Regions from separate parts of the Yersinia sp. KBS0713 genome, predicted to be linked through region 2. Evidence: predicted binding sites of a transcription regulator. Region 2 holds the regulator's gene; each other region holds the start of a gene.

Region 1 (10,472 bases), 1.1 Mb from region 2:
AAAACCTCAAGCCACCAGCTTAAGCTGGCGACGTCCTATTAACGACGGTTGCCGAAAATCCGCAACAACATCAGGAACAGGTTGATAAAATCAAGATACAGGGTCAATGCGCCGACGATAGAGTATTTGCGGAAGCTATCTTTATCGTTAGCATCTAGCTGTGCACCCATATTTTTCAGCTTCTGGGTGTCATACGCGGTCAAGCCAACAAACACCAACACGCCGATATAGGTCACAGCCCACATTAAGGCTGGGCTTTTCAGCCAGATATTAACAACCGATGCCAGAACGATACCGATCAGACCCATAAACAGCATGCTGCCCATGCCGCTCAAATCGCGCTTGGTGGTGTAACCGTAGAAGCTCATCGCGCCAAACATACCCGCACAAATGATAAAGGTGCTGGCAATGGAGGCACCGGTATACATGATCAATACACTCGAGAGTGTAAGACCCGTTAACGCGGAATAGAGCATAAACAAGCTGGTTGCCATCGAACCACTCAGGCGATTAACCATGCCAGAAATCACAAACACCAAACCTAACTGAGCAATAATCAGCCCAAAAAAGGTGATTTGGCTAGAGAAGATAAAGTTAAGTACCGCAGGGGTATTCGCTGCGTACCAGGCGACAACCGCCGTTAATAACAGACCACAGGTCATCCAGCCGTATACCTGCGCCATATATGCCTGAATGCCAGTGTTGGCACGTTCGACAATAGAACCATTAGAGCGTGGATAGCGATCCATGGTAGTTACCTTATGCATATAAATAATGAAACAGGCTATCAACTGACAGCCCACCGACTCTTTTAGGTTACCACAGAACCACCCTAAACAAGGGAGTAAAAATAGGCATTTAGCACTGATCTTTACATGGGTTTACGTACCATTTACCAACGCTTAGCGGCCGCATGATCACTGTCCCGCGATTCAACCCAACGCTCACCCTGCGCAGTAGCTTCCCGTTTCCAAAAAGGCGCACGCGTTTTAAGGTAATCCATAATGAATTCAGCCGCATCAAACGCCATGCCACGATGAGCACTGGTCACGCCGACAAAGACGATTTCATCACCGGGAAATAGCGGCCCGACGCGGTGGATCACGGCGACCCGCTGTAAGGCCCAACGGCTACGAGCCTCGGTAATAATCTCAGCCAGCGCTCTCTCGGTCATGCCGGGGTAGTGTTCCAGCGTCAATGCACTGACACTCTCACCCAAATTGTGGTTGCGCACTTTGCCGGTAAAGGTCACAACGGCACCATCTTCATCACACTGCGATAACCAATGATATTCATCGCCGACGTTAAACGCTTCTGGCCCAACGTAGATTCGGGTGTGATCCATCATCAACCCCCGGTTACCGGTGGGAAGAAAGCCACTTCATCACCCGCCACCAGTGGATGCTGGGCGCTAACTAATGATTGATTGACCGCCGTGAGCAACTTGCCCTCTTCAAGTGCTAACTGCCAGCGTTCACCTCGTTGACACAGCGACTGTCGCAGGGCTTCGACTGTGGGAAACTCCGCGGCCAGTTGCAGGCGGTCAGTGCCCACCAATTCACGTACTTGAGCAAAAAAGAGGATCTGAATCATGGGTTCACCTTAAAATCACCGGACTTCCCGCCACTTTTCGCCAGCAGGCGAACCGGGCCAATTATCATATCTTTTTGTACCGCTTTGCACATATCGTAAATGGTCAGCGCCGCCACTGAAGCCGCCGTCAGGGCCTCCATTTCGACCCCAGTTTTGCCGGTCAGGCGGCAGCAGGACTCAATACGCACCCGGTTGTGCTCTGGCTGCGCTTCCAGTTGAACCTCCACTTTGGTCAGCAGTAGCGGATGACACAGAGGGATCAGTTCCCAAGTGCGCTTAGCGGCTTGGATGCCGGCAATTCGTGCCGTGGCAAACACGTCACCTTTGTGGTGGCTACCCTCAATAATCATGGCCAGGGTCGCCGCCTGCATCTCAACAAAAGCTTCCGCCCGCGCTTCGCGCACGGTTTCGGCTTTAGCGGACACATCCACCATGTGGGCTTCGCCTGCGGCGTTGATGTGGGTCAGTTGTGTCATAAGTCAATCCTTCGTGCTGACGTTTTAGGGCATTAGCCGCCAATAAACGATAAGTTCTGCGTAATGCCGCTGTTGCCCTGATGCAAAAAGTGGGTCTGTTTTTTGGTTTGCAGTGCACTCTGAATCCGTGCCATCAACTCATCTTGCTGATCGTCGCTACCCAGCAGATCACGCAGCGTAATGCCCTGTTCGCCAAATAAGCATAGATGCAGATTCCCCAGCGCTGAAACACGCAAGCGGTTACAACTGGCGCAGAACTCTTTTTCGTACGGCATAATCAGCCCCACTTCCCCTAAGTAATCAGGGTGATGGAATACCTGAGCCGGGCCATCACTGCGCGCGCGCTCTTTCTGCTGCCAACCTTGCTGGAGTAATTGCTGGCGAATGACGCCACCGGAGATATGATGTTTGCGGAACAGATTACCGCCCTCGCCGGTTTCCATCAGTTCAATAAATCGTAGTTGGATCGGTCGCGGTTTTATCCAATTCAGGAAGGCGCTCAAATTGCGATCATTGACATCGCGCATCAACACCGCATTGATTTTGACTTTGTCAAAACCGGCCTCAAAAGCCGCATCAATGCCTTGCATGACTTGATGAAATTTATCTTGCCCAGTGATGGCATGAAATTGCCGTGGGTCGAGGCTATCGACACTGACGTTAATCGCCGTCAGCCCAGCTTGCCGCCATTGTGCGGCATCACGCGCTAAACGATAACCATTGGTGGTCACCGCTAATGTGCGGATCGCGGGATTTTGCCGGATAGTGGCGATAATATCGGTAAAATCACGCCGCATAGAGGGTTCACCACCGGTCAGGCGGATTTTTTCCGTTCCCAACAGAGCAAAGGCGCGGCTAACGCGGCTTATCTCGTCAAGGTTCAGAAAACTTTTTAGCCCGTCGGGGCGATAGCCATCGGGCAGACAGTAGGTGCAGCGAAAGTTGCACACGTCGGTGATCGATAGGCGCAAATAATAGAACTTGCGCGCAAATGCGTCAGTAAGTTGTACCATAACACCTTTCCAAATACGGGAGATGCAGGCATTTCTACCTCGCACCCTGGTGGCTTAAAGCCACGGCCAGAGCATCATATTGCCGGTAAACGAAAAACGTATTCGCGACACCGGACAACGTAGACACCAAGGCTAGGAGTTTATGTTCAGTCGCAGTTTGTGCACTGTACTGAACCATGGTTTTAAAAAGTGGAGTCAATAACAGCAGCAACAGGCTAAAAACCCCACTTTTCCTCAAGATTCTAACGCTAAAACGACAGGATAGCCAATCGCAGTTTTTCGCTATATATTTTTATATACAACGACTTAGCTAATACAACTCACGGTGATTGATAATTATTTTACTGACGGCTAATACCTTGTTTAAAATCACGAAAATCATGACTTTTATCGCGTTGTCGCGACAAATCCGTTAACTTATGCAGCAATTCCACCATTAGCGATACCCAATAGATTTCAAGGTGCATAAAGGCACCTACAATTGAAAAGATGGCAGGTATCCGTAATTAGAACCAAGCAACAATATTTAGACAGGAAAAATATGCGAAATCGCACATTAGCGGATCTCGATCGGGTGGTTGCATTAGGCGGCGGTCATGGACTGGGCCGCGTGATGTCAGCCCTCTCCCCTTTAGGCTCGCGCCTGACAGGTATTGTTACCACCACCGATAATGGCGGTTCGACCGGGCGCATACGCCGTTCAGAAGGCGGAATTGCCTGGGGCGATACCCGAAACTGCCTTAATCAATTGATTACTGAGCCAAGTGTAGCCTCTGCCATGTTCGAATACCGATTTACTGGTAATGGTGAATTGGCGGGCCACAATCTGGGAAATCTAATGCTCAAGGCACTGGATCATCTTAGTATTCGGCCAATTGAAGCCATCAATCTGGTACGTAGCTTGCTGAAAGTGGATGCCTGGCTCATCCCAATGTCCGAACACCCGGTAGATTTGCTGGCTATCGATAGTGAAGGACACCCGGTTTATGGTGAGGTGAATATCGACCAGTTAGCTCAGATGCCGCAAGAGATGCTGTTGTCACCTCATGTCCACGCGACGCGGGAGGCAATCGAAGCCATTGGTCAGGCAGATGTCATTCTGATCGGCCCCGGCAGCTTTTTAACCAGCCTGATGCCACTGCTGCTGCTGGATGATTTAACCCAAGCTTTACGCCGCAGCTCTGCCAGTATGATCTATATTGGCAATTTGGGACGCGAACTAAGTGTGGCGGCGGCGGCGCTCTCACTGCAAGAAAAACTGGCTATTATGGAGAGCAAAATTGGCCGCAAAATTATTGATGCGGCAATTGTCAGCCCACAGATTGATATCAGTGGCGTAACAGATCGAATTATTGTCCAGCAACCGCTGGAAGCTAAAGATATTCCTTATCGCCATGACCGCGAGCTACTGCGTCTGGCACTGGAAGCCACTTTGCAACAACTGGGTGGTACTGCTTCCACCTAGAATGAGCTAAGAGCGTGACTCCCTGGATTTAGCCTGCAACGCCGCATTATCAATGGTATGGATATAGAGTGCTTCCACTTTAGCCCGTGCCCATGGGGTACGGCGCAAAAACTTCAGGCTAGATTTAATGCTGGGATCACTGGTGAAACAGTTGATCTGGATACGGTATCCCAGCTCCTCCCAGCCATAGTGCTCCACCAATTTGGTCAGCAATTGCTCCAGCGTAATACCGTGCAGCGGGTCTTTGGATAAGTGATCACTCATTATTTATCTCACACTTTATTAGGTGACAATTTTATCAGCCGCACACAGTAATCAGGATTGGCTGATGCGACAAGCAAAATTCCCGATTAATCACCCGTTCCCTTAGCGAGCTAAGTTCATCAGGAGATGGCGATAAACTGTTGCCGCAATTGATGAACTTGATCACGTAGTTCTGCCGCCTGCTCAAACTCCAGATTCTGCGCGTAAGTGTACATTTTGGCTTCCAACTCGCGGATTTTCTGATCCAGTGCTTTCGGTGGTAATGACATGTAATTATTAGGATCTGCCGCTTTACCACCCCGCCCTTTCCCTTTACCACGGGTAGAGGGTTGACCCAGTTGTAGCAGGTCACCAATTTTCTTATTAAGCCCCTGCGGAATAATGCCACGCTCTTCATTGTAAGCTTGTTGTTTAGCGCGCCGCCGCTCCGTTTCACTAATGGCTTTTTCCATCGAGGCGGTAATTCGGTCACCATAGAGAATGGCTTTACCATTGAGGTTACGTGCCGCGCGGCCAATGGTCTGGATTAAGGAGCGTTCAGAGCGCAGGAAACCCTCTTTATCGGCGTCGAGAATAGCAACCAGTGAAACTTCTGGCATATCCAGCCCCTCCCGCAGCAAGTTGATGCCCACCAGCACATCAAACTCACCCAGACGTAAATCACGAATAATCTCTACCCGCTCCACGGTATCGATATCCGAATGCAGGTAACGCACCCGTGCACCATGCTCGGTGAGATACTCAGTCAGATCCTCAGCCATTCGTTTGGTCAAGGTGGTCACCAGCACCCGCTCATTAATCGCAGCACGAATACGGATCTCGGATAACAGATCATCTACTTGCGTGGCGACAGGCCGTACTTCAATCAATGGGTCAAGCAGGCCGGTCGGCCGCACCACTTGCTCAATGATATCACCACCGGACTTCTCCAGTTCATACTTGCCCGGCGTTGCTGAAACATAAATAGTTTGTGGTGCCGAGGCCTCGAACTCTTCAAAACGCATCGGGCGGTTATCCAGTGCCGATGGCAACCGGAATCCATACTCGACCAGTGTCTCTTTACGTGAACGGTCACCTTTGTACATGCCGCCAATTTGCGGAATAGTCACGTGGGACTCATCGACAATCAGCAAACCATCGGCGGGCAGATAGTCGAATAGCGTCGGCGGCGGCTCACCCGGGCCGCGCCCCGAAAGGTAGCGGGAGTAGTTTTCGATGCCGGAGCAATAGCCCAACTCATTCATCATTTCGAGGTCAAACTGAGTCCGCTGAGCAATGCGCTGCTCTTCTAACAGTTTATTGTTGTCTAACAGTACCTTACGCCGTTCAGCCAGTTCGACTTTGATCTCTTCCATGGCCTGTAAAATGCGCTCTCTTGGGGTCACATAGTGCGTTTTCGGATAAACCGTAAAACGTGGCACCTCATGCTGCAACTGGCCGGTCAGTGGATCAAATATCGAGAGCCGTTCAACCTCTTCATCGAACAATTCAACCCGCAGCGCCCACTCATCAGACTCGGCAGGGAAGATGTCGATAACCTCACCACGCACTCGAAAAGTACCCCGTTGAAACACTTGATCATTACGGCTGTATTGCAACTCTGATAAGCGGCGTAATATTGAGCGCTGATCGATAATCATGCCCTTGGTCAGATGCAGCATCATTTTCAGGTATAAATCGGGGTCACCCAAACCATAAATGGCGGAGACCGAGGCCACCACAATCACATCTCGCCGCTCCAGCAGTGCTTTGGTGGCGGACAGCCGCATTTGCTCGATATGTTCGTTTACCGAGGCGTCTTTTTCGATAAAGGTGTCGGAGCTGGGGACGTAGGCTTCGGGTTGATAATAATCATAGTAGGAGACGAAATACTCTACCGCGTTATCGGGGAAAAACTCTTTCATCTCGCCATAAAGCTGGGCGGCCAATGTCTTATTCGGTGCCAGCACCATAGTTGGCCGATTTAAGTCAGCAATGACATTGGCGACCGTAAAGGTTTTACCTGATCCCGTCACCCCTAACAGTGTCTGGTGGGCCAGACCATTCTCCAGCCCCTCCTCCAGTTTACGAATGGCATCAGGTTGATCGCCCGCAGGCTTAAACTCAGAATGTAGTTTGAATGCTTTATTCATCAATTTGCTACCCGCCGGAGGAACACACACTATCAGGAGGCTAATTATGAAAGCCCCATAAAATTTTGCCACCCCTATGATACTGGATATAAAACCAGCTTCAAGCACCAAAATGTAGGAATTTCTTTAATTACGCACCGAATTGCTTCGTGACAGCGACACCCAGACGGTAGCTGCACTGTAAAGGTATTTTTATCCCCAAGGGTTAACAGAAACACTTTAGTGATAGTTAATTGATTAAAGACCACCCATCACCACTGATTATAATTTAGGATGCTTGATTTTAATTAACCAATTGAAAATAAATAGTATTTTTTAAAAGTAGAGAATCCGGACAACAGGGTCAGAAGCCGCGCCCGCTCTCGCTTGCCATCAGTTTTCTATGGCTAATGCACAAGGTTATCCACAGGAATGGTGGATAACTCATTCAACCCCATGGGGGCTGGGAGTTGGCGAAAAGCAAAGCTTCACGATGAAATAGGGACTAATTAGCTTTTTTAGTGTTTTTTTTACATTTTTATTTCAGCATATATTTCAAATAGAACTAACTACTCGACTTACTAAGTCTAAAGTTTCCTCCTCTGCGCTCCCTGCGCCAATCATTTTCACCGATCTGTTTTTTCTGCACCAAGATCTCCATCAGAGCACCGCTTGGGTGCAACTCATCCGCCACTCACCGCCTTTTTCTCACCGGTTAAATGACTTTCACTTATCGCCCCACGTCAAAACCATTTACAGCTCGTTAACATACGCGTTTTACCGCTATCTACGCCAACTTGGCCCAAGAGTTGCTTTATATCTCTGTGAAATAGAGAAATTAGAGGTTAAATGACCTAAATCGGTGCAGCGCATCAATAGGCTGATAATTATCCAATAGGCGGGGTGATTAGCAGTAGAAATAGCCCGTTATTGCGTTTTTATACCGCTATTAGCCAAATTTAGCTCAATTTACACTAACAACCACCCGCCATAAGTGTGGTGTTTTATGCTGTACTGCCACTATCAAGTATGCAGATTTGCTGGTTAATCCTTCACTAGCCGTTACAGAACACTGGGCCACCTGTGAACCACTGAGATCGACTGAGGAGAAGCACTGATGCTGAGTTTAACCGCCGTAAATCAATACTATGGACAGAATCATATCCTTTGGGATATCAATCTGGAGCTTCCCCGTGGGCAATGCACCTGTCTGATTGGGCGCAATGGTGTCGGGAAGACCACGTTAATTAATTGCATCATGGGCCATTTGCCAATTAAGAGTGGCACTATGACTTGGCAGCCCAACCATGAGCCGCCGCAAAACTTGCTACAGCAGCCGGTCGAGGGGCGCACTGCGCTGGGTATCGGTTATGTTCCTCAAGGGCAGCAGATTTTTTCTCAATTGAGTGTCGAGGAGAACATGCTGATCGCCGTGTTGGCGGGCCGTCATAAGTCGCGCCATATTCCAGGCTGGGTATTTGATTTGTTCCCCCAGTTGTATGACAAACGTGGCCAACGCGGTGGCGAACTCACCCGCAATCAACAACAGCAGTTGGCTATCGCCAGAGCGCTGGTGGCGGAGCCGGAGCTACTGATCCTCGACGAACCGGGGAGCGGCACTTTGCCGCCGTTGAGTGAAGATATCGGCAATATCCTGCATCAACTCAGTCGTAGCCTGGGTTTGACCGTTTTATTGGTTGAGCATCGATTACCACTGATTCAGCATGTGGCGGATCGATTTTGCCTGATGGCGGGCGGGAGAAATGTGGCGCAAGGGACTTTGGATCAGTTGGATGAGGATATGATTATTGAGCATTTGGCCAGTTGATGCAGCCCAGCGCAGCAACTCATCAGGCCGACCGCGGCGATGGCGCCGCAAAAATTATCGGGCTAATAGTGGTTATTAGCCCTCAGACTGCTGGCAAAGTTGATAAGCGGGGAAATGTGCCGAATGGGTCGTAACGGCGTGAACCGTCGGAGCGCCCATCGGTGCAGTCGCCCCGCCAGTTTCGGAGTGACAAAATAGGTGTGTCATCAACCTCCCTTTTATCAGTTCGCACTTACGCCGTTAACTTATCTGTGGTGGAGTGTAAGTCTGTGGTGAAGAGTAAGCTCAAGTCGAGAAAGCCACCCAGATCACGACGTTCAGTGACCGGATACTGATTAAGATCAGTCAGATGGGGGACAACACCCAGTAGCGGTGCATCGATCATCCGCGTCAATGTCGCCAGATACTCTGCTTGCCGCCCTCCTGCTGGCATGACCTCATTGGCGACCCAACCGGCCAGAGCCAAACCCGCTTGCCGAATAGCCAACGCAGTCAGCAGTGCATGATTGATGCATCCCAGCTTGATCCCAACCACCATAATCACCGGCAATTGCTCCTGCTGCACCCAATCAGCAAAAGTGGCTTGCGCGGAGAGTGGGGTAAACCAGCCGCCAGCCCCCTCTACCACTATCCAGTCAGCTAATGGTTCAAGCTGCCGTAAGCCTTGCGATAGGGCAGATAAATGAATCTGCTGCCCTTCACTTTCGCTGGCAATATGTGGCGAGGTAGCTTCCAGTAGCGTCAGCGGGTTGACTTGCACATAATCGAGCGCCTCACTGCTATTCGCCTGTAGTGCCAGCGCATCACTGTTACGTAAACCAGCCGCCGTCATCTGGCTACCGGAAGCGACCGGCTTATAGCCAGCAGTTCGATGGCCCTGCCGGGCGGCGGCTTGCAATAAGGCGCAACTGGCGACCGTCTTACCGACATCAGTATCAGTGCCAGTAATAAACCAAGATTTAATCACGATAGATAACCCCATAAACTAAATGGTAACTCAGCGGGTAGTGATCCGCTTGCCTGTTATAAGCCCGTTGCAGCCCCAGCAGACGTTGACGACCACTCAAGCCGGCCTCACGCCCCTGATGTAAATGGGTAGCGCCAATACCTTGTAGCGAGCGCATAAGGGCTATCACATCTGGAAATTGTTGCTGATATAACTGTGGTATCAGCTGATGGCGGTACTCCAGACAAGCGGCGCTAATCTGCTGAAATGGCAGGAAATCATTGACGTGGCGCTTGCCATCCACCTGTTGCCACGCCTGCCCCAACTCATCAAGTGAACCTTCCGCCAGGGTAGAGAAGAGGATAATGCCACCACGACGCGTAACGCGATACAGCTGTGCCAATGCCACCGATAAATCCGCGCACCACTGCACCGCCAGATTACTGAAGCAGATATCAACTGATTGATCTGGCAGCGGAATATGCTCAATATCCGCCAGTAAATAGTGGTCTGCGACCTGCTGTTGGCGCGCGTGATCCAACATGCCCGCGGCAAGATCCAGCGCAATGACCTGCTTGCCCAGCTCACGCCAGCGGCGACTGAAATGACCGGTGCCACATCCTGCATCCAGCACCGCCACCCCGCTATGCTGATGACCCAGCGCCAGCAGGGTCTCCCCCGTTTGGCGCTGTAAATCGGCTGCCGTGTCATAACTGCCCGCTGCCCGACTAAATGCAGCGGCAATCGCGGATTTATCCACTGATGCTGACGGCAGA
Region 2 (10,472 bases):
CGCCCCATCATCACCCCATCAAGGTGTTTGAGATGCTCTTTGGCTTCAGCCAGCGTTTTCACCCCGCCGTTAATGGCGATGGTCAATGCCGGGAAATCACGTTTGAGCTGATAAACCCGCTCATAATCCAGTGGCGGCACTTCGCGGTTCTCTTTCGGGCTAAGCCCTGAGAGCCAGGCTTTTCGCGCATGAATGGTGAAAATATCACACTCGCCCTGTTCAGCAACGGTTTGCACAAATTCGCACAAAAACTCATAGCTATCCAGTTGGTCAATCCCAATCCGGGTTTTCACTGTGACTGGAATAGAAACCACGTCACGCATGGCCTTAATGCAATCAGCGACCAGGTTGGCTTCAGCCATTAAGCAGGCACCAAAACGACCATTCTGTACCCGGTCAGAGGGGCAACCTACATTCAGATTTATTTCATTGTATCCGCGAAGCTCAGCCTGTTTGGCACAATGCGCTAATGCCTGCGGGTCGCTACCACCAAGTTGCAGCGCGACAGGATGATCCTGCTCACTATAAGCCAGATAGTCGCCTTTACCATGAATAATGGCACCGGTGGTGACCATCTCGGTATAGAGCAAAGTTTGTTTGGTTAACAAGCGATGAAAATAGCGACAGTGGCGATCTGTCCAGTCGAGCATCGGCGCGACGGAGAAACGCTGTAGGGGGTATGGCGGCTTAGTGGCCTGAGTGCTGGAAAATGTCTGAGCTTCGTGCATTTACTGTGATTTCATCTGTTATTACTGCATCTATTACCCATTGATTTGCTCACTAAATGAACAACGCAAAGGGATGGAATTCGCAATTATACCATAGAACCTGCCATGGCTGCCCGTGTGATGGTGAAGCTATATGATAGTGGAATCATAGAGTGATAATGAAGTCGGTGGCTGCGGCGACATACCAGAATTGTGATACCCGCCTTCCCCTCGCCTTTTCATCTATCGGCGATTAACAGTAAATATGGTAAAATCAGTTCAATTCGAATGCTGCGGGATGTATATGATGAACCCTATCAATCAGGAAAAACTGCTGGCTCAGGCTGAAAGCTTGTGCCAACAACGTAACGTCCGGCTGACACCGCAACGTCTTGAAGTATTACGCTTAATGGCGCAACAGCCTGGCGCAATCAGCGCGTATGATTTATTGGATTTACTGCGTATTTCGGAACCTCAGGCCAAGCCACCGACTGTTTATCGCGCGTTGGATTTCTTACTGGAACAAGGGTTTATTCACCGCGTTGAATCAGCGAACAGCTATGTGTTGTGCCATCATTTTGAAGAGCCAACCCATACTTCGGCGCTATTTATCTGTGATCGCTGCAAGATAGTGACAGAACGTACCACTGTGGGTATCGAAGAATCGCTGGCGCAACTAGCCAAACAATCAGGTTTTACTCTGCGTCATAGCGTGGTTGAAGCTCATGGTTTATGTGCTGAATGCGGGGTCGTTGAAGCCTGCGATAGCCATGATCATTGCGATCACGACCACTCGATTGTGACCAAGAAGAAATAGTGATCTGGTGATAGCAAATAGACTGTCGCCCGCAAGGCGGCAGGATAGTAATTAATAAAGAGAAATAAAACACTTCCTTGTGTCGCATCGATATAAATACTCAATCTGATGAAATGTTTTTTATTAAAAATGGCTACTTTATGATTATTAAATAATAAGCAATAAAATGTAGATTTAATAATAAGCATGTAACCAAACGAGAGACTCAGTTAATTTACATCAATATCAATTTAACTCCATTTAACGCGGCAGTTACCAGTGATATTTACTGTGGTCTTCCCAGGCTTTAACTTCTTTCTCGGCTTGCTCTTTCTGGTAGCCGTACTTTTCCTGAATTTTCCCCACCAACTGGTCACGCTTACCTTCAATTACCGTAAGGTCATCGTCAGTCAGCTTGCCCCATTTCTCTTTCACTTTGCCCTTAAACTGCTTCCAGTTACCGTCGGCTTGATCTTTGTTCATGGTATCTCCGTTAGCTTGTGATTAGTCAGTTTATTTAGTACGACAAACATTCGCTATTTATAACAGTGGCGTTATTTAAATTTGACCACTCACACTCATTGCTTATTTAAATATCGTCACAATGTTTATCGTAGGAATAACTATAGCAGAGGATAATGATAATTGAAGTCTAGATAATATTAATCACTGGAGTTGTGATGGAAAAGAAAAAATAAGCACTGATAATATTTAGCTAAAACAGGAGGTAATAGCCTATTGTCGGAATGTTCTCAATCTAAATATAATTAAGCTATTTGGAGGGGGTAGCAAATATACCCTCCTGACTCGAAGGGTATATAGGGAACACTAAAATCAGATCCAGTCGCCATTCCGGATGACGCCAACGGCTAATCCTTCAATGGTGAAACTCTGTTCTCGTAGATCGACAACAATCGGCTGGAATTCGCTGTTTTCTGGTAGAAGCTGCACGATATTACCCTGTTTTTTCAGGCGTTTTACCGTTACTTCATCATCAATGCGGGCGACAACTACTTGCCCGTTCCGCACATCCTGCGTTTTGTGTACCGCCAGCAGGTCGCCGTCCAGAATACCGATATCTCTCATCGACATTCCATTAACCCGCAACAGGAAATCTGCGCTTGGCTTAAACATTGATGGATCGACTTTGTAGTGCCCTTCGATATGTTGCTGTGCCAGCAGGGGTTCACCTGCGGCAACCCGCCCAATCAGTGGCAGGCCATCCTCTTCTTCCATCAGCAAACGAATGCCACGGGAAGCGCCAGAGACAATCTCAATCACACCCTTGCGAGCCAGTGCTTTTAAATGCTCTTCAGCGGCGTTAGGAGAGCGAAACCCCAGACGCTGCGCAATTTCGGCACGGGTCGGCGGCATACCGGTTTGCGCTAAGTGATCGCGAACCAGGTCATAAACCTCTTGCTGTCTGGTAGTAAGTGCTTTCATTCCGCCCCCTGTTTGTTTATACAGTCTTGCTGTGAGTATATACAGGTAAGCGGGTGTTGGGAACCAAAGAGTGAATAAAAACAGGGATTAATCACAGCTTATTTGTGTCCTGTTGTGAACTCACTCCCCTGCTATTGGCGATTACATTAGCCGAAATGGTGCCAAAGTGCGGTTATCCAGACGAAAATGGCTAACAAAACAGCTAAAAACACGGCGGCGGAACCCATATCTTTCGCTCGCCCTGACAGCTCGTGGAACTCACTGCCGATTCGGTCTACCACAGCCTCAATCGCGCTATTGATAACTTCAATAATGATCACTAATACGACACTACTAATTAATAAAATGCGTGTTACGACATCTATATCCAGCCAAAACGCCAGTATGATAGCCGTGATAGCAGCGACAGTTTCTTGGCGAAAAGCCGCTTCATGCTTCCAGGCTGCGCATAAGCCTTGTGCAGAATACCCCGCTGCTTTATAGATTCGCGTGAGTCCTGTGACTTGATTCGCCATGTTTTATTGCCTTTATCTTAAGTAGATGATGATTTTTACCGCTTTCTGTTGTCTCATCACCACAGATCTAAAAACCAGTTTCTGGTATCCTTGCGATGAATTGCTAACAAGAGGCTTCATGTTGTTATGTCAGGTTGGCGTAAAATATATTATAAGTTGTTGAATTTACCACTTAAATTGTTGGTAAAAAGCAAGGTTATTCCGGCAGATCCTGTGACTGAGTTAGGGTTAGACCCGTCTCGTCCTATTCTGTACGTTTTGCCTTACAATTCTAAGGCTGATTTACTGACTTTGCGAGCACAGTGTCAGGCGCTGGATCTGCCCGATCCATTGATTCCATTGGAGATCGATGGCGTGCTACTCCCCAGCCATGTGTTTATCGACAATGGCCCGAGGGTCTTTCGCTATTACGCGCCGAAACAGGAGTCGGTAAAACTCTTCCACGATTATCTGGATCTACATCGCAATAATCCGGCGCTGGATATCCAGATGCTACCGGTTTCCGTGATGTTTGGCCGCTCACCAGGTCGTGAAGGCCATGGTACACCACATCTGCGCGTGCTTAACGGCATACAGAAATTCTTTGCCGTCTTGTGGCTGGGGCGCGATAGCTTTGTCCGTTTTTCGACCACAGTCTCACTGCGTCGTATGGCCAGCGAACACGGCACCGATAAAACCATCGCCCATAAGCTGGCGCGTGTGGCGCGGATGCACTTCTCACGTCAGCGCCTAGCGGCAGTCGGCCCAAGTCTACCGGCCCGTCAGGATCTGTTCCAGAAGCTGTTAACCTCCAAGGCGATTGAAAAAGCCGTGGCTGATGAAGCGCGGACCAAGAAAATCTCCCATGAGAAAGCGCAGCAAAACGCCATTACGCTGATGGAAGAGATTGCAGCGGACTTCTCTTATGAAGCCGTGCGTCTGTCTGACCGGGTATTGAGCTGGACGTGGAACCGCTTGTATCAAGGCATTAATGTCCATAATGCCGAGCGTGTGCGGCAACTGGCGCAAGATGGTCATGAGATAGTCTATGTGCCTTGCCATCGCAGCCATATGGATTATCTGCTGCTCTCCTACGTGCTCTATCATCAAGGGTTGGTGCCGCCACATATTGCTGCGGGTATTAACCTTAACTTCTGGCCTGCTGGCCCGATTTTCCGCCGCCTGGGCGCGTTCTTTATTCGCCGCACCTTTAAGGGCAATAAACTCTACTCAACAGTGTTCCGTGAATATCTGGGTGAGCTGTTTACCCGTGGTTATTCGGTGGAGTACTTCGTGGAAGGGGGCCGTTCACGTACCGGCCGCCTGTTGGAGCCAAAAACCGGCACGTTGTCGATGACCATTCAGGCCATGCTACGTGGCGGTTCGCGCCCTATCACCTTGGTGCCGATTTATATCGGCTATGAGCATGTGATGGAAGTGGGCACTTACGCCAAAGAGCTACGTGGCGCGACCAAAGAGAAAGAGAGCCTGTTGCAGATGCTACGTGGCTTGCGCAAGCTGCGTAATCTCGGGCAGGGCTATGTTAACTTTGGTGAGCCGATCCCGCTGACCACCTATCTGAACACCAATGTGCCGCAATGGCGGGATGCTATCGATCCGATTGAAGCTCAACGCCCAAGCTGGTTGACGCCAGCGGTGAATGATTTGGCCGGTAAGATTATGGTCAGAATCAACAATGCGGCCGCTGCCAATGCCATGAACCTCTGTTCTACCGCGTTGTTAGCGTCACGTCAGCGCTCACTGACCCGCGAACAGTTGCTTGAGCAGCTCGACTGCTACCTGCAACTAATGCGCAATGTGCCTTATGCGAAAGATGTCACCGTACCGGATAAAACACCGGAAGAGTTACTGAATCACGCCTTGAATATGAATAAGTTTGAGGTGGAGAAAGATAATATCGGTGACATTATCATCCTGCCACGGGAACAAGCCGTGCTGATGACCTACTATCGCAATAATATCCAGCACTTGCTGATGCTGCCGTCACTGATTGCCAGCATGGTGATGTACCACCGTCGCATTACCCGTGCCGAGTTGTTGCGTCAAATCAGCATGATTTATCCGATGTTGAAAGCCGAACTGTTCCTGCATTACAGCAAAGAGCAGTTGCCGAAGACGCTGGATACCTTGATTGATGAACTGGCTCGCCAACAGTTGATTTGCGACAAAGGGAACGAATTGGTGCTGAATCCGGCCCGTATTCGCCCGCTGCAATTATTGGCCGCCGGTGTGCGTGAAACACTGCAACGCTATGCGATTACGCTATCGTTACTCAGTGCCAACCCCAGCATCAATCGTGGCGCGCTGGAGAAAGAGAGCCGCATCATGGCGCAGCGTTTATCCGTGCTGCATGGGATTAACGCACCGGAATTCTTTGATAAAGCAGTCTTTTCAACGCTGGTCGGCACCCTACGTGAAGAGGGTTATATCAGTGATAGCGGTGATGCGGTTCAAGCCCATACGCTGGAAGTATATAACATGCTGAGCGCCTTGATGACGCCAGAAGTGAAGCTGACGATTGAAAGTGTCAGTATGCCAGCGGAAACCAGCAACCAACTGCCGGAACCTGAGGCTAATGATAAGTCGGAAGATTAATCCTTCAGGGTAGAAATAGGAGTGGCCAGACTTACCATCTGGCCATTTTTTATCGGCTTGTCATTGCTTACATGTAGTTGATGAGAATGCCTAAAAACAGCACCAGCCCCACATAATTATTATTCAAAAATGCACGGAAACAGGCGTCCCGCTCACGCCCGGCAATCATCTTCTGTTGATGAACAAACAGCGCTCCCGCCAGCAAAATTGACCAATAGAATGCCCCGCCTAGATTCATCAACCAGCCTATGACCACCAGCAGCAGCAGTGTAGCCAGTTGCAGCAAACCAATGATCAATTTGTCATGCTGACCAAACAAAATGGCGGTGGATTTCACGCCAATTTTGAGGTCGTCGTCACGATCAACCATCGCGTATTGAGTGTCGTAGGCGACTGTCCAGCAGATATTGGCCAGTAATAGCAGCCAGCAGACCAGCGGTAAACTTTCGCTGACCGCAGCAAAGCCCATGGGGATTGACCAGCCAAAAGCTGCGCCTAACACCACCTGCGGCAGATGGGTGAACCGTTTCATAAACGGATATACCCAAGCCAGTGCCAGTGCCGCCAGCGACAGCGCGATGGTCATCAGATTGAGGGTTAAGACTAAGCCAAACGAGAGCAGCACCAAGAGCACGAACAGGATTTTGCTCTCTTTTTCGCTGATGATACCGCTGGGTAGTGGCCGGGAGGCGGTGCGTTTCACAAAGCCATCAATATGTCGGTCAGCATAATCATTGACCACACAACCGGCCGCGCGCATGAAAAAGACCCCTAAGACAAAGACTGCCAGTATCCGCATCTCTGGGATGCCTTGCCCCGCCAACCATAACGCCCACAGGGTCGGCCACAGCAGTAGTAATGAACCAATTGGTTTATCAATACGCATCAAACGGCAATAGGCCAGCCATTTGCTCTGAACAATACTTCCCTTCAATTTATCCATCTCCTAAATCTCACCGCCACATCAACCAGCTGAAACCGAATAAAGCGGCGAGGCCGGTAAAAAAACTTCTGTCAGTAACAAGGGCTTGCCAGACAGGCGCAGCAACGAACGGCGCGCCCATAGTGCATCCTGCCGCCCCACTTGAATATAATCCCGGGTTAAATTGTCGCCACCAAATAAATAGCGCCCAAGCGGTAGTGTGCCTAAATCCACCAGCGCGCGGTCAGGGCCGGACAGGGTCTCCTCGGGGATCACCGTGCGGCCCAGTAGCCAGGGTTCATTATCACCACACAAAATGATTTCCCGCAGCCAATAACGTTCGCTTACGGGTAAATGCTCTGCATCTTCACCTAACTCACGGCGCGTAATAAAGCACTCCCGTTGCGGTTCGACGTGCACCCGCTGGCAATGTTGCTCAAAACGCCGAGTCATCGACCCCAACTCCATCAGCCAGTCCGCGATGTCAGTGGGAAGATTTGGTTGCTCAATGGCACGCCATTGGATAGGTTTTAAAATTGATGCATCGCCGGTAGACATGGGACTCGCTCCCTGCTGGGGATAAAACAGTGGCTAAATAGGGTGCCATTGTAGCGCAGAATGGCGCTGTGGCGGCATCTGATTATCATAACCACAACAAGCAATTAACTCAGATATATTCAGCGGATAGAGAAAGAGAGAATAGAAGATCGGTGCATGCCACGGAGAGAACCGGCAGATCGTAAAGATGCCGTCAGCCACTTATTGGGAAATACCACAACGAAACAAGGCGTAGCGAGCGGCAGTAGTTTAGGTGCAGACAGCGCGCAGTAGCCGCTTATAATCCCCAATAAAAAAGGTGCGTCGAAACGCACCAACCATCGAGCCATACTCGGCAGTGCCGGGATTTAACCCTTGCCTTTTACACTACCAATAAAGGTTTTTCGGGCTGAAGTTGAGCCCAAATGTTCCGCCTCGTTCAACAATTTAAGCGCCTTATCGACATCGCCGGATTTCACCGCGTCTTTAATCGCCTGGTTGAAGTAGTTTTCAGTTTCGCTCAGCATCGGTTCTGCTGGTTTTGCTGCTGGTGCCGCTACCGCTGCGGGTTGAGCGGCGCTGCCCACCACCACTGGGGCCGAAACCGGTGCTGCCTGAATCAAGCCAATCATGACATTACCCATGCCTTGCTCGGCTGTGGCTTTAATTTTTAAGTTGCCCGTTGGGGTATGTTTGGCAATTGGGTCTGGAATATCTGGCACCGCGTTACCCACGCCCATGGCGTAAGCTTTAGCCGGATCAAGCAGTTTGGTGGTTTTTGCCAGATCTTCGCGCGTGGTATACACCAGCAGATAAATTTGTTTCTGACCCAGCGCTGGCGTCAGTTTCATCACCCCTTGCAGGCGGTCGCTGGTCATAATGCCCGCTTTTTCATAGGTGAAATAGCTGGAGGGGTAGTAAGCGGCCGGGCGCATTTGCTCGTCGAGCACCAATACGCTAGGGGAGAACAGCTGGTTATCGATAACTAAGCTGCTGAGAGTGATCTCCATCGATCCACGATCGGCAGGCAATGCAAAGGCAGCAACCGCCCCTTCAATATTCCCTTGCGAGATTTGCGGGCTGGCAGTTGTCAGTTTGATGTCTTGGGTCGCCGGTGGCACTAATGGCTGCCATGGCAACTGCTGTAATGTGGCGGTACTGATGGTCGGCGCGATAGAAACATTCGCCGGAGAAATAGTTGAGTTGGCGGCTGCCAGAGGTGCGGTGATCCCCAGAGCCAATGCCAGACAGAGTGTCAGCAGATTTTTTTTCATTGTTATACCCTCATGCATTGAGTGTCGGCGCTAACTGTGCACAGGCAAGGTTGGCAGAGTTAACCAATTATATCCGTCATACTTCAAGCTACAGGGATGTTGGCTGCAACTTGAGGTATGACGGGTATATAGACTTATCTTGTTAAAAACAGGAATCAAAACAGAACAGCCGCCCCGAAGGACGGCTGCATCACTGCTGTTACCACCAAGCTTCGAATTGCGCACCGAAGGTGACTTCGTTGCTCTTGCCGCGGCTGTTGGTATCGAGGGTGCCATCTTGCGCCACGCCAGTGGTATCGTTGTAGCCCCACTTCTCATCCCAGTTGGCATAAGTGGCGAAGACACGGATAGCCGGACGTGACCAGATGCTGTCGCCTGCTTGCCATTGTTGCGCCAAAGTCAGTTTGTACTGGCCGTTACGCTCGCCGGTATGTTGTGACTTCACATTATCGTAGCCCGCTTCCAGCAAGGTACTCATGATTGGCGTCCATTTGTACATTGGGCGCACACCCACGCTGTACCAAGTGTTGCCGTTGTTGTTATCCAGATCAGTATCCTGATATAACGCGACGTACATCATGTCCCACTTCTCGGCCAGATTGATGGCACCGTGGTCAATAATGCGCAGCATATGACCGTTGTTATTCACAGATGTCCCTTGTGAATGGCCGCTGTTGTAGGAGGTCATGGAGTCAGTGGCATACTGAATAACAAATTTGTTAAAGCCACCCATCATGCTTTGGGTATGTTCCGTGGTCAGCATCACGCCATCTTTCGAGGCATCTTGTGCTAACGAGTAACCATCTTGAGTATTGGCGCGACCGTAATCCACACCAAACTCCAGTGTGCCGCCGGGGTTCGTTTCTAAACCGGCTAAACGCACGTCGTACACATCGTTAACTGTGTGCTCGGCAAATTTTTGTTGATTGTCGATCCAAGCACTTGAACCCCCCGCTTCGGAGTTACGGGTTGCTGCCACAGATAATTTACCGAAGCCCAGATCAATTGACTCTAAACCTGCACCAGGGCCAGAAATATCCCAGTAGTAGAAGTCAATCATATGGACATCATGACGTTGATAGAAACGTTTACCGGCCCACATGTTGGCACCCGGCAAGGATTCGATCAGATTCTTACCCTGCACGTTGGCTTCGCGGAATGCGGGGGTAGTCGATTCCCAGTCATCCCGTTGTGAAACGGAATATGCCACGTTGGAATCGAAGTAGAAGCTCTTATCGCCCTCTTTCCACAACTCCTGGCCTAATTTAAGTTCCGCATAAGTTTCACACTCGTTGCCCAGACGGTATTTACTTTGGGCACCTGTCGTTTTGAAACATTGTTGTTCGCCACCGCTTCCGGTCCAACCGATACCAGAACGTGCATACCCGTGGAAATCAACTGCCATGGCTTGAGTGGAAAGGACACCAGCGGCAACAGCCAGTGCTATCGGTAACTTGCGCAGAGTAGTCATCAGTAATCTCCTGTTATATTTGCCTATCGGCATGCGTGCTTAACATTTGCCGTCACCGGGCGCTGCTATCTTTAAACGCCCAGTTCTTGGTACAGCCGTTTACATGCGGTGCCATCCTCACGGAACAGGTGGCAGCGATGTGGTGGCAGACCGATGGAGAATGTTGCACCTTCTTCTACCAGCACCACGTCGTTCTGGCGGTAAACCAAGTT
Region 3 (10,472 bases), 1.5 Mb from region 2:
TGCGGCTGCGGGTAAACCGCACTGCTCCAGCGCCTGTTGGATCACTTTCACTGTCGCCTGATTGGTGTGATGAGTCTCTTTCCCACCGCGCAAAATTACCGCATTACCGGTCTTTAGGCATAAGCTGGCCACATCAATGGTGACATTCGGACGGGCTTCATAAATGACACCAATCACCCCCAGTGGTACACGGCGGCGTTCGAGCTTCAAGCCGCTGTCGAGCAGGCTACCATCAATCACGCGGCCCACAGGGTCATTTAGGCGGCATACCTGCCGCACATCATTCGCAATGGCGGCTAATCGGGCGGGTGATAATAGCAGCCGATCGAGTAGCGCTTCACTCATGCCACTGTCACGGGCGGCTTTCATATCTTGTTCATTAGCCTGCAAAATGGCCTGACTTTCAGACTCCAGCAGGTTAGCGATGACCGCAAGTGCCTGATTCTTTTTGGCCGTGCTTAGTAGCGCCAATTGCCAGGAGGCCTGTTTAGCGGCCTTTCCCATCTGTTCCAGCATACTCATGCTTGCTCCTTAACTGACAATCATATCGTCACGGTGAACAGCCACCGGGCCATATTCATATCCGAGGATTTCACTAATTTGTTGCGAGTGGTGCCCCGCTAACAGGCGCAAGGCGTCACTGTTATAACGTGATACGCCGTGGGCCAAATCTCGCCCACTGAGGTTGCGGATACGGATCACCTCACCACGGGAGAAGTTCCCTTTAACGCTGCGAATACCTTTCGGCAGCAGCGAGCTTCCCCGCTCCATAATGGCAGAGACCGCCCCATCGTCGACGGTGATCTCACCGGCAGGTGGCGCACCAAAAATCCAGCGCTTGCGGTTTTCCAGCGGTGTTTCCAGCGCGTGGAAGCGCGTGCCGACGGGGGTGCCGTCAACCACATCGGCAATAACCCCCACCTGGCTCCCTGCGGCAATCACCACATCAATACCCGCGCGACACGCGACATCGGCAGCTTGCAGTTTTGTCGCCATACCACCAGTGCCGAGACCAGAGACGCTATCACCGGCAATTTCACGTAAGGCATCATCAATACCATGCACTTCGCGAATCAGTTCTGCTGCGGGGTTATTTCGGGGATCGGCGGTGTACAAGCCCGCTTGATCGGTCAGTAACAGCAACTTATCCGCACCGGCCAGAATGGCTGCCAATGCGGAGAGATTATCGTTGTCGCCCACTTTAATTTCAGCGGTAGCAACGGCGTCATTCTCATTGATGACCGGAACAATGCGGTTATCCAGCAGGGCGTTCATCGTGTCGCGCGCATTTAAAAAGCGCTCACGATCTTCTAAATCAGCCCGGGTCAACAGCATCTGACCCACATGGATACCATAGATAGAAAATAGCTGTTCCCAGAGCTGAATCAGCCGGCTTTGCCCGACTGCGGCCAACAGTTGCTTTGAGGCAATAGTGGCGGGTAATTCTGGGTAACCCAGGTGTTCACGCCCGGCGGCAATCGCCCCGGAGGTGACAATAACAATACGATGACCTTTGGCGTGTTGCTGGGCGCACTGGCGCACCAACTCAACAATATGGGCACGGTTAAGACGACGGGAACCGCCAGTCAGCACACTTGTCCCCAATTTCACAACCAATGTCTGGCTGCCACTCATAATTTTTCTGCCGTTGGGATAATTAAAAAAAGAGATGATAGATAAAACGTTGTAACAGGCGCGGAGCATTATGCCAACAGGCATGAGAATATATTCCCCCTTTTATTGTGCAAAAGGGGGGCGCTCTTCTTATTTAGCGATTAACAGCGCAATTCTTACGCCGACAGCTTAACGGGCTGTTCGCTAAAATCTTGCGCGGGCACCAATCTCATTTCAATAGAGGTCAGCATTTCGGCCAGGCGCTTGTGAAAACCGCGTAATGTGGTCTCCAGCTTCTCCTGTACTTCAGGATCTTTAATGTTTTCTGCTTTCCAGCTGCCCTCTTTATTAAACAGGCCAAACTGGTAAACATAGGTAAAATGGTCCGCCGCAGGCTCCAGCTCTATCCACCACCCCCAGAACTCACGCTTCTCTGGAGCAAGCTTCACATTGACGCAAACAGCTAAACAGTCAAAGAAAAAACGGTCATTCTGGCACTGCCCTTCACGTAGGTATGGCCCCAAAGCAGCAAAACGTTTCATAAGCTTGCTTTTAGGATGAGCACTGGTTGACGTCATTCTTAAATCTCCTTATGTAGACGCACCTTTTTAGCAAATTGTTAAAAATTAGCAACTCATTAACGCATTTTATCTTCTAACCATTGGCTGGTTTGCAATAATGCACGATGGAAATTGTCATACAGCGGCGTAGATGATATAGCCAATAATTTGCCGTCCGAGGATGAAGAGCAAATAAGTTTCGACTCCTCTTTCGGGCTGAAGGGATCATTTTCCCAGAAACCGGCCAGCATTGGCGTTTGACAGCGCCTCCCCAATAATCCCTGTGTTTTCAATGAGTAGCGGTTCATTTCTGTTTTCAGTGTTTCATCAGATGCATCTGCCATGCCCAAGCGACTGGCCATCACATCCATATACATGTCCGGCACTTTGCGCTGGCTATCACTATTGCACAACAGATGATGAACAATCGGCCCAAGACATGCCACCGCGCGTACCCGCTGAGGTTCCAGATAACCTAAGCGCACCGCCACATTGGCCCCAAAACGTAAGCCGAAAACAGTGACCCGCTGGTGATCAACCCAGGGAATATTCGGCAATGCATGCAGCACTTGTTGATGCAGATAGCTAGTGTCCTGAGTTAATTTCCAGCGTGATGATGCCCCGACGGATGGCATGTCGATGGTCAGCATCGCTATCCCTTTGGGCGCCAAATAGTCGCGGAACAGGCGGTGATAATCACTTTGCAAGGTATCCAGCCCGCCACATATCAGCACCGTCGGAAATGGCGCACTGCCGACGGTTGGCATATGCAGGAAGCCGGAAAGGGTGCCACCATCGGAAATAGCGAAATCAAGTTTTTTCAGTGTGTAGGGCAGATGCTCAGCGGCGGCTTCATATGCGCGGTTAGACAGCACTTCGACCTGCTCGGCCAGCTCATCACCTTTCAGGTGCGGGTAACTGGCGATGCTGTAGAGATTGGCCGCATTTAACCAATATTGACCCGCACTCATCGGCTCAGCTTCTTCCATCGCTTTTTGCTGCCACTGCATCGCTTGATGGGCCCATTCATAAATCCAGTTGCCGTTACGATAGCCGACCACAGTATCCAGCAGTTCGTTGTCGCTATGTTCCGCTTTTGAGCAGGCAATGCGCGATAAAACCTCTTCTATCTCAAGGGGATCGACACCACGCCAAGTCCACATCAGGCGGTTGATCATTCGATACCAATGGCTAGCGGTGTCACCATCCAATGCCGAATGAACACTCATGGCCTGGTTGCAATGGGCATGCCGGACTAAAGTCGAGGTTTCAGGGTGCTTAAATTTGGGTTTGAACAGAATTTCAGAAAGGTTGGCTTGTGCCATGGTAACAATAGCCTCCATAAGCCGTGAATCAGGCCCGGTAAGGGCTGCTCAGATGGAGTCAAGTGTACTCATACTGCGAGGAAAATGGAACGCCCGGTCAATACCGAGCGCTTAAAGTTGGCTAAATTACTTGCCGCTTAAGGGGGCAACAAAAGTCACCGCCATATCCCACGGCTGTTCAATCCATGTATCCTGCGGGATATCAACCACATAATCATCGACTAATGGGCGGCCCGCCGGTTTGGCGAAGATAGTGACAAAATGTGCTTTCGGATACATATCGCGAATGGCTTTCGCAGTGCCACCAGTATCAACCAAATCATCAATCACGATAAAGCCTTCACCATCGCCTTCAGCGCGTTTTAAGACTTTAAGATCACGTTGATTATCATGGTCATAGCTAGAAATGCACACGGTGTCTACATAACGAATACCCAGCTCACGCGCCAGAATACCAGCCGGTACTAATCCACCACGGCTCACCGCGATGATACCTTTCCATTGCTCGGCTGGCAGTAAACGCTGTGCCAGTTTGCGGGCGTGAATTTGCAACATATCCCAGGTAACGACGTATTTTTCGCTCATAAAATGTAATCCCAGCCAGTATAAGAAGTGGCTTGCCATGTATCAGAAGGGGAAAAAAGGTTGCGCGAGATTATAGTGAGCCAGCCGGATAAAAACCAGCAATTATCTGGCTAATTAATCGGATCGGATAAGGTAATTGTGCAGCGATACGCGCGTAATGCCAATTAAAGTGATATTCTCAAACTATCTCGCCATCTTGATGGCGGTTTGTCATTACCCCTAAAATCTTTAGTCATCAACCCAATAGCATCTCTGACATCTCCATTGCGAGGCTGCCGATATGAGAATGCTATTACAGGAGACTTACAGTGTCTGAACTGTCTCAACTTTCGCCTCAGCCGTTGTGGGATATTTTTGCAAAAATCTGCTCGATCCCACACCCGTCTTACCATGAAGAAGCGCTAGCACAGCACATTATGACGTGGGCCAAAGAAAAAGGTCTGCACGCCGAACGTGATCAAGTCGGTAATATCCTGCTGCGTAAGCCTGCTACCAAAGGGATGGAGAACCGTAAGCCCGTGGCACTGCAAGCCCATCTGGATATGGTTCCGCAGAAGAATAATGATACGGTACATGACTTCACTAAAGACCCAATCCAGCCTTATATCGATGGTGAATGGGTTAAAGCCCGTGGTACCACATTAGGGGCAGATAATGGCATTGGTATGGCCTCCGCGCTGGCGGTGTTGTCTGACGACAGTGTCGAGCATGGCCCACTGGAAGTGCTGCTGACCATGACCGAAGAGGCCGGTATGGACGGCGCATTTGGCCTGCAACCTAACTGGTTGAAAGCGGATATTCTGATTAACACCGATTCCGAGCAGGAGGGTGAAATCTATATGGGTTGCGCTGGTGGTATTGATTTCATCACTACTTTGGCGCTAAAACGTGAAGCTATCCCCGCCGGTTACCAAACCTTAAAACTGACCTTAAAGGGTCTGAAAGGGGGTCACTCTGGGGCCGATATCCATTTAGGTTTAGGCAATGCCAACAAGCTGCTGGCCCGCTTCCTGTTTGAACAGGCAAAAGATTTAGATCTGCGGGTATTGGATCTGAATGGCGGTACATTGCGTAATGCAATCCCACGCGAAGGCTCTGTGACGCTAGCCATCGCCGCAGATAAAATCGATCAGTTGAAAAGTTTGAGTCAAGACTATCTGGCGACGTTGAAAAACGAATTGGCCGCAGTGGAAAAAAATCTGACTGTGCTGCTAGAGCCTGTTACTACCGATGCGCAAGCCCTGACGAAAGATACCCAACAGCGTTTGGTGGCATTGTTAAATGCGACCCCAAACGGGGTGATTCGTATGAGCGATGCGGTTAAAGGCGTGGTAGAAACCTCACTGAATGTGGGGGTGGTGACCATGAATGAGAGTGAAGCAGAGATCATTTGCCTGATTCGTTCTCTGATCGACAGTGGCAAAGATTACGTGGTGAGTATGCTGACGGCAATTGGTCAATTGGCGGGGGCTAAAACCTCACCAAAAGGCGGCTACCCTGGCTGGCAGCCAGACCCTAACTCACCGGTAATGGCGTTGGTGCGGGAAACCTACCAGAAGTTATTCAACAAAACGCCAAATATCATGGTGATCCATGCCGGTCTGGAGTGTGGTTTGTTCAAAAAACCTTACCCAGAGATGGATATGGTGTCGATTGGGCCAACCATGACCGGCCCGCATTCGCCGGATGAACAAGTTCACATCGAGAGTGTGGGTCAATATTGGCAGTTGCTGACTGCGCTGCTAAAAGCGATTCCAGAACGTGCGTAAATAGGTTTAGCTAATCTATTGATACGATAACGGCGGGCCTGAGGGGTCTGCCGTTTTTTTATGCCGCGCTATTCCCAGCTAAGCAGCAGTTGCCGTTCGAGTTGTGGGTCGAGTAGAGTGACATGTAACCCCACCAAGCGCACTCCCCGCCCTGCACGCCGCTCGTTCCAGGCGGTTCGCGCCACTTGTAGCAAATCGGCTTTATTCAGTTGTGGCCAGACATGTTCCTGCGTCGTTTGCTGAAAATCATGAAATTTTAGCTTAACCCCTTGCCGAGCAATATGTAGGTCTGGCCTCACCTTGCGTAAGCGCGTTTCCAACTCAATATATAGCTGCTCAATCAATGACTCACAGCTCTCCCAATCATGAATATCTTCTGCCAAAGTTCTTTCGACACCCACTGATTTACGTAAGCGATCCGGTGATACATCTCGCTCATCAATACCGTGGCTGCGCTCCCACAGCACATGACCAAACTTACCAAAACGCTTTAATAATTCAGCTTGCGGATAGTTTTGTACATCACTACAGGTGACCAACCCCACTTCTTGTAAACGTTTAGCGGTCACTTTCCCGACACCAGGAATTTTGCTCAGCGGCAGATCATGCAAGAAGGGCAAGATCTGATCTGGCGTGATCACATATTGCCCATTGGGCTTATTTAAGTCAGATGCGATCTTAGCCAGAAACTTTATGGGGGCAATGCCAGCCGAGGCGGTTAGATTCAGTTCATCAGCAATCGACTGGCGAATTTCTTGTGCAATTAAGGTGGCGGAACCGCTGCACGCAAGGCAATCAGACACATCCAGATAGGCTTCATCCAAGGATAGCGGTTCAATTAATGGGGTATAGCGGGCAAAAATCTCACGAATATGCAGTGACGCTTCTTTATATGCCGCCATTCGGCCAGGAATAACTTTAAGCTGCGGGCACAGTTTCAGTGCCATTGCCGTTGGCATAGCACTGCGGACGCCATAACGCCTGGCCGGGTAATTGGCAGTGCTGATAACGCCACGCCGATCCCGACTACCACCAATCGCGATGGGGATATCGCGCAGACCAGGATCGTCGCGCATTTCCACTGCCGCGAAGAAGCAATCCATATCCACATGAATAATTTTTCGCATGTTATCTCCCCAAACAAACCACTGTATAAGAATACAGTTAAATGGGAAAAACTCAAGATTATCCTAATCCACAGCACCTCCCTAATCCTTCAGTTGAAAAGCGGTAGTAATTGTCCTAATCAAAATGCTAACCAATTTCTCATATAACAGAATTGAATTCTGTTATTAAGGTTTTTAAGTGTTTTGTTATTTATTTTTATAAAAAAACCATTAAATTCGACAAGGTCGAAAAATGTTAGTTATATGATTAACATTCATCTCAGAAAGATTCATTATTAACTAATGGATGGAAACTAAATATCATGCGAAATTATATAATGGCTACTTTACTATTATCCTCTGGTTTTGCAGTAAATGCTCAATCCCTTACATCATCTGCATTACCCCCGACACCACAAATAATTGCTCATCGTGGGGGAACGGCGGATGCGCCGGAAAATACGCTGCCAGCAATCAAAAAAGCGTTAGATAATGGTGCAGATGCAATTTGGATCACTCTGCAACTGTCAAAAGATAATATTCCCGTATTGTATCGCCCCTCTGACCTTAAAGAGTTAACCAACAAGTCGGGAAAAGTATCTGCATATACCGCACAGCAACTTGCACAAGTTGACGCCAATGTTGCTTATGATAAAAAACATAATATTACGCCTAAACCAGACGTTCACATTGGTATTCCCACACTTGATGAGGTATTAAAGCAGTTTCCTACTACGACATTTTATCTCGACATCAAATCTCCAGATGCAAATCCGGCAACCTTCGCCAAAGCATTGCAAAAAACACTTGAAGCGACGACTAAAGGTGAGGAAAACCGCCTATCTCGCACCCGAGTCTACTCCACCGATGACACTTATTTAGCCGCGCTGGATGCCGTGAATAAGGCAAGTGATCCATCACATCAGGTAAAACGTTTCGAAAGCCGCGACCTTACGCGGACTCAGTTAGCCAATATCACCATGGATCATAAGTGCAATTTACCCACAGATAATAAAGAGCGGTGGTATGGATTAGAATTACACCGAAATGTTGAGGTCGTGGAGAAATATACCCTAGGTGAAGGGCGTTCTAACGCTGTATTAAGCTGGGATAAAGAAGCGGTTGATTGTTTCCGGAAAAATACTAACGCACATATTATATTCTTCGGTATTAATACGCCTGAAGATTATATGAAAGCAAAAGAATTAGGCGCGGACGGTGTTATGGTCGATTCGCCAGCTATGTTTAAAAAAATTGTCAGTGATGACAAGTAATTAGATATCCATTTAACTTAATTTAAATGATAAAACCCCAGCCAACAGATAGCTGGCTGGGGCTTTGTCGTCTCTACTTATTTATCGTATCGGCTCTATTTTTATCTATCTGAGCACAGGCTATAAAATACGATATTGATCCAGCGCCTTCTGGCGAGCAGCCTCTTTCGCCAAACGTTTCTTACGCGCATCACAAGGTTCAGGGCAATCACATACTTTTTCCATCCCCAACGCCCCAATGCCGCCGCAACTGCCCTGTAAAGTTTTACGTTTTACGATATAGCCTAGCGACATCCCAGCGATAACCAATAGGAAAAAGACAAAGGACGCGATAAAAACAGTCAACATATCCCCTCCGATTAAGGCCGTTTTTGTCGATAAGGCTGGAATGCATCGGAATAGCGCTCCTCAAAGCCCTCATCGGTTTTGACTATCATAAGCACCGGAATACCCAGTAAATTAGCTAATGCCATTCCCCGTTCTGGCCCAAGGACATCTAAGCCAGTCGATAGCCCATCAGCGGTCATACAGCTCGGGTCTAAAACGGTAATCGAGACTAACCGATGATTGATTGGTCGGCCGGTATCGGGATCAATAGTATGAGAATAGCGTACACCATTCTGCTCAAAATAATTTCGATAATCCCCGGAAGTGGCAATTGCCATACGCCCAGGTTCGATAATCTCTTGAGCACTTTGTGCCAGACCAGACACAGGTTTTTCAATAGCAATGCGCCATGGTTTGCTTTCACCATTGTTACCACGGGTCCGCACTTCGCCACCGATATCAACCATATAATTGGTGATATTATTAGCTTCCAGATATTCAGCAACTACATCGACCCCATAGCCTTTAGCAATAGAGGAGAGATCGACATACAACTCAGGGATCCGTTTGACTAAAGCGCCATTTTCTACAGCCAGTTTATCAATGCCGACCCATGCCCGTCGTTTAGCAATTTCAGCTTCGGTAGGCACCACATCAGGCCGCCCTTCTGGGCCGAAGCCCCATAAGTTCACCAATGGCCCGACAGTCACATCCAACGCGCCATCCGTCAGGCGGTTAATTCGGATAGCCTCCCGTACAACTTTCGCCGTCGCATCTGAAACCGGGAAAGGTGTATTCACCTCTCGACTTTTGTTGAAACGACTCAATTCAGAGTTAGGTCGATAAGTCGACATCTGATCATTAACGGCTTCCAGCTCGCGGTCAATCTCCTGCTGGAGCTTCTCTGGGCTGGGTGTAGATGAGTCACTCACATACTTAATTGAGTATGAGGTTCCCATGGTTTTACCTTCGAGATTAATTTGCTCAGGGCCACATCCCGTAAGCAGAAAAACCCCTGCAACCGCCATTAGCCAATGTATTAACTGTTTTTGCACAATATCCTCAATAGCTGTATCCCCTTCGTACTTGAAGCTGGATGGTGAAAAATTAGCCACCAAAATCATCAAGCATAATATTATCGTCTTCCACGCCGAGATCTTTCAGCATCTTGATGACTGCTGCATTCATCATTGGCGGACCACACATATAGAATTCGCAATCTTCTGGTGCGGGATGGTTTTTAAGATAATTTTCCAATAAAACGTTATGAATGAACCCGGTATATCCCGTCCAGTTATCCTCTGGTTGTGGGTCCGAGAGCGCTACATGCCAACGGAAATTATCATTCTCGGCCTGTAACTGGTCAAAATCCTCTTCATAGAACATTTCACGCCGTGAACGGGCACCATACCAAAAGCTGATTTTGCGCTTCGAATGCAGCCGCTTGAGCTGATCAAAGATATGCGAGCGCATCGGTGCCATACCCGCACCACCGCCAATAAAGACCATCTCTGCGTCAGTATCTTTAGCGAAAAACTCACCAAATGGCCCAGAAATAACCACTTTATCACCGGGTTTCAGTGACCAGATATACGAGGACATTATCCCCGGCGGGGCATCAGGTTGTGAAGGGGGGGGCGCAGCAATACGCACGTTAAGCATGATAATACCGCGCTCTTCCGGATAGTTCGCCATGGAGTAAGCACGTACGGTCTGCTCAGTGGCAACGGACTCATATCGGAACAAATTGAATTTATCCCAGTCGCCGCGATACTCCTCTGGCACATCAAAATCAGCGTATTTGACGGTATGTGGCTCAGCCTCTATTTGAATAAAACCACCCGCGCGGAACGGGACTACCTCACCATCAGGTATTTTCAGCTTTAGCTCTTTGATAAATGTGGCTTTGTTA

What was found. The regulator LexA, encoded in region 2, represses DNA repair genes until DNA is damaged. The targets are predictions, from matches to a motif close to TNCTGTATGTACATACAGNA.
Region 1: a site for LexA is predicted at 7,024-7,043, ahead of uvrB (excinuclease ABC subunit UvrB). Genes of this name have one in related genera too.
Region 3: a site for LexA is predicted at 7,000-7,019, ahead of dinB (DNA polymerase IV). Genes of this name have one in related genera too.

Annotation. Positions count from the first base shown of each region.
Region 1 covers NZ_CP042173.1:1,483,016-1,493,487, reverse strand. The annotation lists gene FFE93_RS06980 (Bax inhibitor-1 family protein) at 39-749, opposite strand; gene moaE (molybdopterin synthase catalytic subunit MoaE) at 893-1,345, opposite strand; gene moaD (molybdopterin synthase sulfur carrier subunit) at 1,348-1,593, opposite strand; gene moaC (cyclic pyranopterin monophosphate synthase MoaC) at 1,590-2,069, opposite strand; gene moaA (GTP 3',8-cyclase MoaA) at 2,102-3,082, opposite strand; molybdenum cofactor riboswitch at 3,069-3,233, opposite strand; gene yvcK (uridine diphosphate-N-acetylglucosamine-binding protein YvcK) at 3,624-4,547, shown strand; gene FFE93_RS06950 (VF530 family DNA-binding protein) at 4,554-4,811, opposite strand; gene uvrB (excinuclease ABC subunit UvrB) at 4,931-6,943, opposite strand; gene FFE93_RS06940 (ABC transporter ATP-binding protein) at 8,040-8,750, shown strand; gene bioD (dethiobiotin synthase) at 8,983-9,717, opposite strand; gene bioC (malonyl-ACP O-methyltransferase BioC) at 9,710-10,472, opposite strand, start outside.
Region 2 covers NZ_CP042173.1:355,151-365,622, reverse strand. The annotation lists gene dusA (tRNA dihydrouridine(20/20a) synthase DusA) at 1-728, opposite strand, end outside; gene zur (zinc uptake transcriptional repressor Zur) at 1,015-1,524, shown strand; gene FFE93_RS01655 (CsbD family protein) at 1,777-1,986, opposite strand; gene lexA (transcriptional repressor LexA) at 2,338-2,946, opposite strand; gene FFE93_RS01645 (diacylglycerol kinase) at 3,093-3,461, opposite strand; gene plsB (glycerol-3-phosphate 1-O-acyltransferase PlsB) at 3,588-6,056, shown strand; gene ubiA (4-hydroxybenzoate octaprenyltransferase) at 6,124-6,990, opposite strand; gene ubiC (chorismate lyase) at 7,021-7,536, opposite strand; gene malM (maltose operon protein MalM) at 7,884-8,789, opposite strand; gene FFE93_RS01620 (maltoporin) at 8,989-10,260, opposite strand; gene malK (maltose/maltodextrin ABC transporter ATP-binding protein MalK) at 10,332-10,472, opposite strand, start outside.
Region 3 covers NZ_CP042173.1:3,417,268-3,427,739, forward strand. The annotation lists gene proA (glutamate-5-semialdehyde dehydrogenase) at 1-516, opposite strand, end outside; gene proB (glutamate 5-kinase) at 532-1,635, opposite strand; gene crl (sigma factor-binding protein Crl) at 1,791-2,192, opposite strand; gene frsA (esterase FrsA) at 2,252-3,499, opposite strand; gene gpt (xanthine phosphoribosyltransferase) at 3,626-4,084, opposite strand; gene pepD (beta-Ala-His dipeptidase) at 4,393-5,853, shown strand; gene dinB (DNA polymerase IV) at 5,922-6,980, opposite strand; gene FFE93_RS16435 (glycerophosphodiester phosphodiesterase family protein) at 7,283-8,233, shown strand; gene nqrM ((Na+)-NQR maturation NqrM) at 8,354-8,581, opposite strand; gene FFE93_RS16445 (FAD:protein FMN transferase) at 8,593-9,588, opposite strand; gene nqrF (NADH:ubiquinone reductase (Na(+)-transporting) subunit F) at 9,668-10,472, opposite strand, start outside.